2 linked regions of the Arthrobacter crystallopoietes genome follow. The protein of the gene in region 1 binds, or shares a complex with, the protein of each later gene. Links are inferred from orthologs where the notes say so. Each region holds a gene or a part of one and is shown on either strand. Other genes may lie near its edges. The genes, in order: uvrB and pcrA.

Region 1 (3,279 bases):
GAAGGCGCCGAAGATGTAGAAGATCCAGCTGAAGTTCTCCACCAACTCTGCGCCCAGCAGAATGAAGATGCCGCGCAGAACCAGCGCGATGATGATGCCCACCATCAACACTTCCTGCTGGTACTTACGCGGCACGGAGAAGCGCGCCATGATGATGATGAAGACGAACAGGTTGTCGATGCTGAGGCTATATTCCGTCACCCAGCCGGCCAGGAACTGCCCGCCGAATTCAGGCCCGGTGAAGGCGAACATCATGCCGCCGAAGATCAGGGCAAGCGCCACGTAGAAGGCAACCCAGAGCCCGGCTTCCTTCATGGAGGGCTCATGCGGGCGTTTTACGACATAGAGAAGGTCGAACAACAGAACAAGTCCGAGCACCACAAAGGTGCCGACTTCAAACCAAAGGGGTAATTCGAGCACGAAAAAGGCCTTTCGAGGGTACGAGTGGTTGCCGCAAGTCTCTCCGCCGGCAACCAGAGGCCGGCCGCTGTGCCCGGCCCGGCTACTTCGCCGGGCGTGTTGACGTTCACAGCACTTGGGATACTCCCCTACGCCTCAACGAGTGTACCCGATCGGACGCTCCGGAGTCAGGCGTGACCGGCTGCAAGCATCTGCCGGAGGTCCTTCTTCAGATCCGCCACCTCGTCGCGCAACCGGCCGGCAAGCTCGAACTGCAGCTCGGCTGCCGCCGCGTGCATCTGTGCCGTCATTTGTTCAATCAGCGTTGTCAGGTCCTCCGCTGGAGCAGCTGCCAGGCCATCCTGCCGGATCTTTTCCTTCGGCTTAGCGGCCGAAAATCCTCGCTTGCCCTTGCCGTAATCAAACTCACTCAGCAACTCCGCAGTATTAGCATCCTCGCGGGCCAGCTGGTCGGTAATGTCCGCAATCCTTTTACGCAGCGGCTGCGGGTCCACCCCGTGTTCCTTGTTGTAGGCCTGCTGGATTTCGCGGCGCCGGTTGGTCTCCTCGATGGCGTGCGCCATGGAATCGGTGATCCGGTCCGCATACATGTGCACCTCGCCCGAGACGTTACGGGCCGCGCGGCCGATGGTCTGGATCAGCGACGTACTGCTGCGCAGGAACCCTTCCTTGTCCGCATCGAGGATGCTGACCAGGGAGACTTCGGGCAGGTCCAGTCCTTCACGCAGCAGGTTAATGCCGACCAGTACGTCGAAGATACCCATCCGCAGCTCGCGCAGGAGCTCCACCCGGCGCAGGGTATCGACGTCCGAGTGCAGGTACTGGACTTTGACGCCGTGGTCCATGAGGTATTCGGTCAGGTCCTCGGCCATCCGTTTGGTCAAGGTGGTGACCAGGACCCGTTCGTTCTTCTCCACCCGGGTGTTGATCTCGCCCAGCAAGTCGTCGATCTGGCCCTTGGTCGGCTTAACTACGACTTCCGGGTCGACCAGGCCGGTGGGACGGATGATCTGCTGGACGTACCCGTCGGCTTTGCCCAGCTCGTATTTCCCGGGCGTCGCCGAGAGGTACACGGTCTGGCCTATCCGCTGGAGGAATTCATCCCACTTCAGCGGCCGGTTATCCATCGCCGAGGGCAACCGGAAACCGTGATCCACCAGCGTGCGCTTGCGTGACATATCGCCTTCGTACATGGCGCCGATCTGTGGAACCGTCACGTGGGACTCGTCGATCACCAGCATGAAGTCGTCGGGGAAGTAGTCCAGCAGGCAGTGAGGAGCGGTGCCAGGTCCGCGGCCATCGATGTGGCGGGAGTAGTTTTCAATGCCGTTGCAGAAGCCCATCTGCTGCATCATTTCGAGGTCGTAGGTGGTGCGCATGCGCAGCCGCTGGGCCTCCACGAGCTTGTTCTGGGACTCCAGTACCTGCAGCCGGGCCGCCAGCTCATCCTCGATGTCCTTTACCGCCCGGCTCATACGCTCAGGCCCCGCCACGTAGTGCGAGGCTGGAAAGACATACATCTCGGTTTCCTCGCGGATCACCTCGCCGGTCAGGGGATGCAGCGTATAAATCTTCTCGATTTCGTCCCCGAAAAACTCGATGCGCAGGGCCTGTTCCTCATACATCGGTATGATCTCCACCGTGTCCCCGCGCACCCGGAAGGTGCCCCGGTGGAAGTCCATGTCATTGCGCGCGTACTGCATGGCCACGAATCTGCGCAGCAGCTCATCACGGTTCATTTCCTCGCCCTGGCGAAGGGTCACCATGCCCGCTACATATTCCTCGGGTGTTCCCAGACCGTAGATGCAGGAGACCGTAGCAACGACGACGACGTCACGGCGGGTCAGCAAGGCGTTGGTCGCCGAATGCCTGAGCCGTTCGACCTCCTCGTTCACGGAGGAGTCCTTTTCGATGAACGTGTCCGTCTGCGGCACGTACGCTTCCGGCTGGTAGTAGTCGTAGTAGGAGACGAAGTATTCCACCGCGTTGTTTGGCAGCAGTTCCCGGAACTCGTTCGCCAGCTGGGCTGCCAGCGTCTTGTTCTGGACCATGACGAGCGTGGGCCGCTGGACTTGTTCGATCAGCCACGCCGTCGTGGCGCTCTTGCCTGTGCCCGTGGCACCAAGCAGGACAATGTCCTTCTCCCCTGCCTGGATCCGCTCGGTCAGTTCCTTAATGGCTCCGGGCTGGTCACCTGCCGGCTTGTAATCACTGACTACTTCGAAGGGAGCTACAACTCGGTTGATGTCCTGCGCAAGACTCATGACATTAACGGTAGCCCCAATCGCGGCCAGCGCGTGTCCGCGATTGCTCCCGGCTGAACAGGAACCGGGAACCAGGTTGTTCAACGCCTACCGCTGATCCGGGAAGGAGAATTTGCGAAACTGGTTGGCGTCGGTGTGCTGCCGGTGGATACTGTGAGCTAATAGCGACGCCAATCGAACCGAACAGAAGATGAGGATCTGCAAAGATCACTGATCTGGATGGAGAGACCGTGCCAACAGATGAACGATCCCCTGAGCCGGAGCCGGGTCAGAGGCCCGGCCAGGACGACGCAAACTCCCAGCAGAACGCCCCGTCTGAGCGCGTCGAGAAAAAATACGCGGCTCCGACAACGGATACTCCTGAAGGCAGGAAAACCATCCGGAACGCTATCGGTGCGTCGGCGATGGGCAACGCCACGGAGTGGTTCGACTACGGCATCTATGCCGTAGCGGTGACGTACATCACCGCCAACTTCTTCCCCACCGAAGGCGGCCTTGGCACCGCCCTCGCGCTGGCCACCTTCGCCATCTCATTCCTTGTCCGTCCGTTGGGCGGGCTGGTATGGGGTCCGCTCGGCGACCGGCTTGGCCGCAA
Region 2 (3,409 bases), 1.5 Mb from region 1 along the record:
CCGATCGCGTCGGCGTCGAGTTTCTCCAGCTTCGCTGTCTCGCCGTTGGCGATCTTCGTCGACATCCGTCGGATGACAATCCGCACCAGCAGGTTCAGCAGGAAACCGCCGATCAGAATCACCGCGACGCGAAGCGGTTTATCCATCCAAAATCCCAAGGTGCCCAGCTGGGCAACATCCACATCCGCCACATTCAAATCCATGGGAAAAACGCTATGTTGTTATGCCAGCGTGACCAAATACGGATGGCCGCCGCGTTGGCATTCTGCGCCGTGCCGCCGGGTTGTGCCGCGGGAGCCTTCCCTCCCCGGCGGCACATCATCCCTAGTCCGACTTGGTCAGCGGTGCATAACGCAGCAGCAGGCGCTTCTCGCCGATGTCGAACTTGACCTTCGCCACAGTCTTGTCCCCAGCGCCTTCAAGCGAGAGCACGGTCCCGTTTCCGAAGCTGGTGTGGCTGACCTTGTCACCCACGGTCAGCGCGATGACTTCCTTCTGCGGCTGGACGCGGCCCGCCCGCACGGCGGCAGGCGCCATGGACCGGGCCGAACCCGGCAGCGAGGAAACATCCTGGTTGCCGCCGGCACCGGCACCCCAGTGGGAACCGCTGTAGCGGCTGGAGCCGAAGCTGCCGGAGGAGGTGAACGCCGGGCGCTTGCTGCCCTCGCGCTTCCAGTCGATGAGTTCCGGCGGGACTTCCTCGATGAACTGGCTTGCCGGGTTGTACTGGCTCTGGCCCCACATGCTCCGCGATTCGGAACGGGTCAAATAGAGCCGCTTGCGGGCACGGGTCAGCCCCACATAAGCCAGCCGCCGTTCTTCGGCCAGCTCCTTCGGATCCGTCATGGACCGTTGGTGCGGGAATACGCCATGCTCCATGCCGGTAAGGAACACCACCGGGAATTCCAGCCCCTTGGCCGTGTGCAGCGTCATCAGCGTAACCACGCCCTGATCCTTGGCCAGCTGCGCGCTTTCCTCGTCCGGCGCATCCGGGATCTGGTCCGCGTCCGCCACCAGGGCCACCTGCTCGAGGAAGCTGCCGAGCGTTCCCTCCGGATTGTCCCGTTCGTATTCACGCACGACGGCGACCAGTTCGGCCAGGTTTTCCACCCGGGACTCGTCCTGCGGGTCATTGCTCTGCCGCAGCGCCGCCAGGTAGCCGGTCTGTTCCAGTACCGCTTCCAGCGCAGCCGAGGCCCCGGATCCGTTGGCCACTTCGGTGAGGTCATCGATGAGCTTCACGAAACCGGCCACCGCATTGACGGAGCGGGTGGCCATTCCCGGCGCATCATCGGCCTTGCGCAGGGCTTCCATGAAGGACAGCCGGTCCCGCTCGGCGAGCGCGGCCACCGCGTACTCGGCCCGGTCCCCGATGCCGCGTTTGGGCTCGTTCAGGATCCGCCGCAAGTTGACCACATCGTCCGGGTTCACCAGTACCCGGAGGTAGGCCAGGGCGTCCTTGATTTCCTTGCGCTCGTAAAAGCGCGTTCCGCCCACCACTTTGTACGGCAGGCCCACCCGGATCAGGAGGTCTTCAATGGAACGGGACTGCGCGTTGGTCCGGTAGAAGATAGCCACGTCCCCCGGGCGCAGGTTCTCGGCGTCCTGCAGCCGGTCGATCTCGTTGGCGATGAATCGGGCCTCGTCGTGCTCGTTTTCGCCGACGTAGCCGATGATCCGTTCGCCGTCCCCTTCCGCGGTCCAGAGCCTCTTGGCCGGACGGTTGGGGTTGCGGGAGATCACCGCGTTGGCAGCCGTCAGAATAATCTGCGTGGAGCGGTAGTTCTGCTCCAGCAAGATGGTCCGTGCGTTGGCATAGTCCTTTTCGAACTCCACGATGTTGCGCACGTCTGCACCACGGAAGGCGTAGATGGACTGGTCCGAGTCCCCCACCACGGTCAGTTCGCCGGGCGGGAAGTCCTGCTCCGATTCGCCCGTCCCGCCGGTGAGTTCGCGGACCAATACATACTGGGCGTGGTTGGTGTCCTGGTACTCGTCTACCAGGACGTGCCGAAAGCGCCGCCGGTACGAATCGGCTACCGCCGGGAAGGCCTGAAAGATGAAGACCACCTGGGCAATCAGATCATCGAAGTCCATGGCATTCGCCTGACGCATACGCTGCGTGTAGCCCTTATAGACCTCAGCCACAGCCTGCTCGAACGGATCGGAGTAGTTCGCCGTCGCGGCGTAGGCTTCGTCGTCGATCAGCTCGTTCTTCAGCGCGGAGATCTTGTGCTGGATGGACTTCGGCGGAAAGCGTTTCGGATCCAGATCCAGGCCCTTGGCCACCAGGGTGATCAGGCGCAGTGTGTCCGCCGAATCATAGATGGAGAAGTTCGAATGGAGCCCAACGTTCTTGGCCTCCCGACGCAGGATCCGCACGCAGGAGGAGTGGAACGTGGAAATCCACATGTTCTTTGCCCGGTCCCCCACCAGCGACTCGATCCGCTCACGCATTTCCGCGGCGGCCTTGTTGGTAAAGGTGATGGCGAGAATCTCTCCCGGGCGGGCACGCTTAGTGGCCAGCAGGTGGGCGATCCGGTGGCTGAGCACTCGGGTCTTTCCGGACCCGGCACCGGCAATGATCAGCAGCGGCGAGCCGGCATGCTTGACTGCCTCTTCCTGCTGCGGGTTCAGCCCAGCCAGCAATTCCTGCGCATCAGGCAAGGCAGGGGCAGGAGCATCGTAGGCAGGGTCAGTCAGAAAATCCATGGTCCTATCAGTCTATTAGCCACCGCTGACACTCGGTGCCGGATTCGCCCACGGCCTAGCTCCGAGGCGCTTCGCCGCCCGGGGCCATAATGGAGATATGTCCAAGTCCCGCGCGCAGCGCCTCCGCAAGCACGGTCCCGCAGCAGCCGACGCCCGCACTGGCGACCCTTCCTCCACAAACCCAGGATCCGGCGTCGTCAATCCGAGCACTAGCCGCACGCCGACCAAGGCGGCGGGCAATGCCAACATGATTGTCATCGCCGGTGCGGTGGCATCGGCGTTCCTGTTCGGGTACTCGTTCATCCTGATCATGCCGCAGTTCCAGCAGCTGAGCGGCGGTCTGGCCATGCCGGACACATTGGTCACCGGCTACAGCACCGAGTACGTGCAGGACGTGCGCACCGCCTTCGGCGAGGACGGCGCCGGCCAATACAATTACTGGCACAAAACGGCCGACACGATCTTCCCGTTGCTGTTCGGCTTCACCTGGCTGCTGCTGATCGGCCAGCAGCTCAAACGCGGACTGCTCCGCTGGCTTTGCTGGGCACCCGTACTCCTGTATGTCATTGCCGATCTGGCCGAGAACTGGGTGCTGGACTCGATTATGAGCACCGATCCGGTGGGCGACGCAGCGCTGGCAAGCTTCCTCACAGTAGCGAAATCCGTGCTGTTCGGCCTGAGCATTCTGGCCGCGCTC

What was found.
Region 2: the proteins of uvrB (region 1) and pcrA are in contact, whole or in part, in a crystal structure (PDB 7EGT), measured with the Thermus thermophilus proteins. The link is inferred for Arthrobacter crystallopoietes from one-to-one orthologs. Residues at the interface, in WP_096411307.1 of Thermus thermophilus: Glu23, Leu25, Arg26, Asp27, Gly28, Glu29, Arg30, Phe31, Arg55, Glu326, Asp327, Phe328, Glu379, Ser382, Gln383, His398, Gly400, Arg401; in WP_096412145.1 of Thermus thermophilus: His654, Arg656, Phe657, Gln666, Asp668, Glu669, Lys680, Arg681, Leu682, Ser683, Lys685, Tyr686, Ala687.

The regions. Positions count from the first base shown.
Region 1 is NZ_CP072014.1:3,125,341-3,128,619, reverse strand. Bases 137-3,097 are described here. They hold uvrB (excinuclease ABC subunit UvrB), read right to left. Parts: upstream 2,685-3,097; coding sequence 588-2,684; downstream 137-587. Other genes in these bases: J5251_RS14305 (MFS transporter), read left to right, coding at 2,915-3,097; J5251_RS14315 (TerC family protein), read right to left, coding at 137-420. Also shown: more of J5251_RS14315, read right to left, coding at 1-136; more of J5251_RS14305, read left to right, coding at 3,098-3,279. UniProt on the Escherichia coli protein: The UvrABC repair system catalyzes the recognition and processing of DNA lesions. A damage recognition complex composed of 2 UvrA and 2 UvrB subunits scans DNA for abnormalities.
Region 2 is NZ_CP072014.1:1,611,053-1,614,461, reverse strand. The notes cover bases 19-3,109. They hold pcrA (DNA helicase PcrA), read right to left. Parts: upstream 2,713-3,109; coding sequence 325-2,712; downstream 19-324. Other genes in these bases: J5251_RS07390 (hypothetical protein), read left to right, coding at 2,810-3,109; J5251_RS07400 (mechanosensitive ion channel family protein), read right to left, coding at 19-203. Also shown: more of J5251_RS07400, read right to left, coding at 1-18; more of J5251_RS07390, read left to right, coding at 3,110-3,409. UniProt on the Escherichia coli protein: A helicase with DNA-dependent ATPase activity. Unwinds DNA duplexes with 3'-5' polarity. Translocates on single-stranded DNA with 3'-5' polarity. Initiates unwinding more efficiently from a nicked substrate than double-stranded DNA.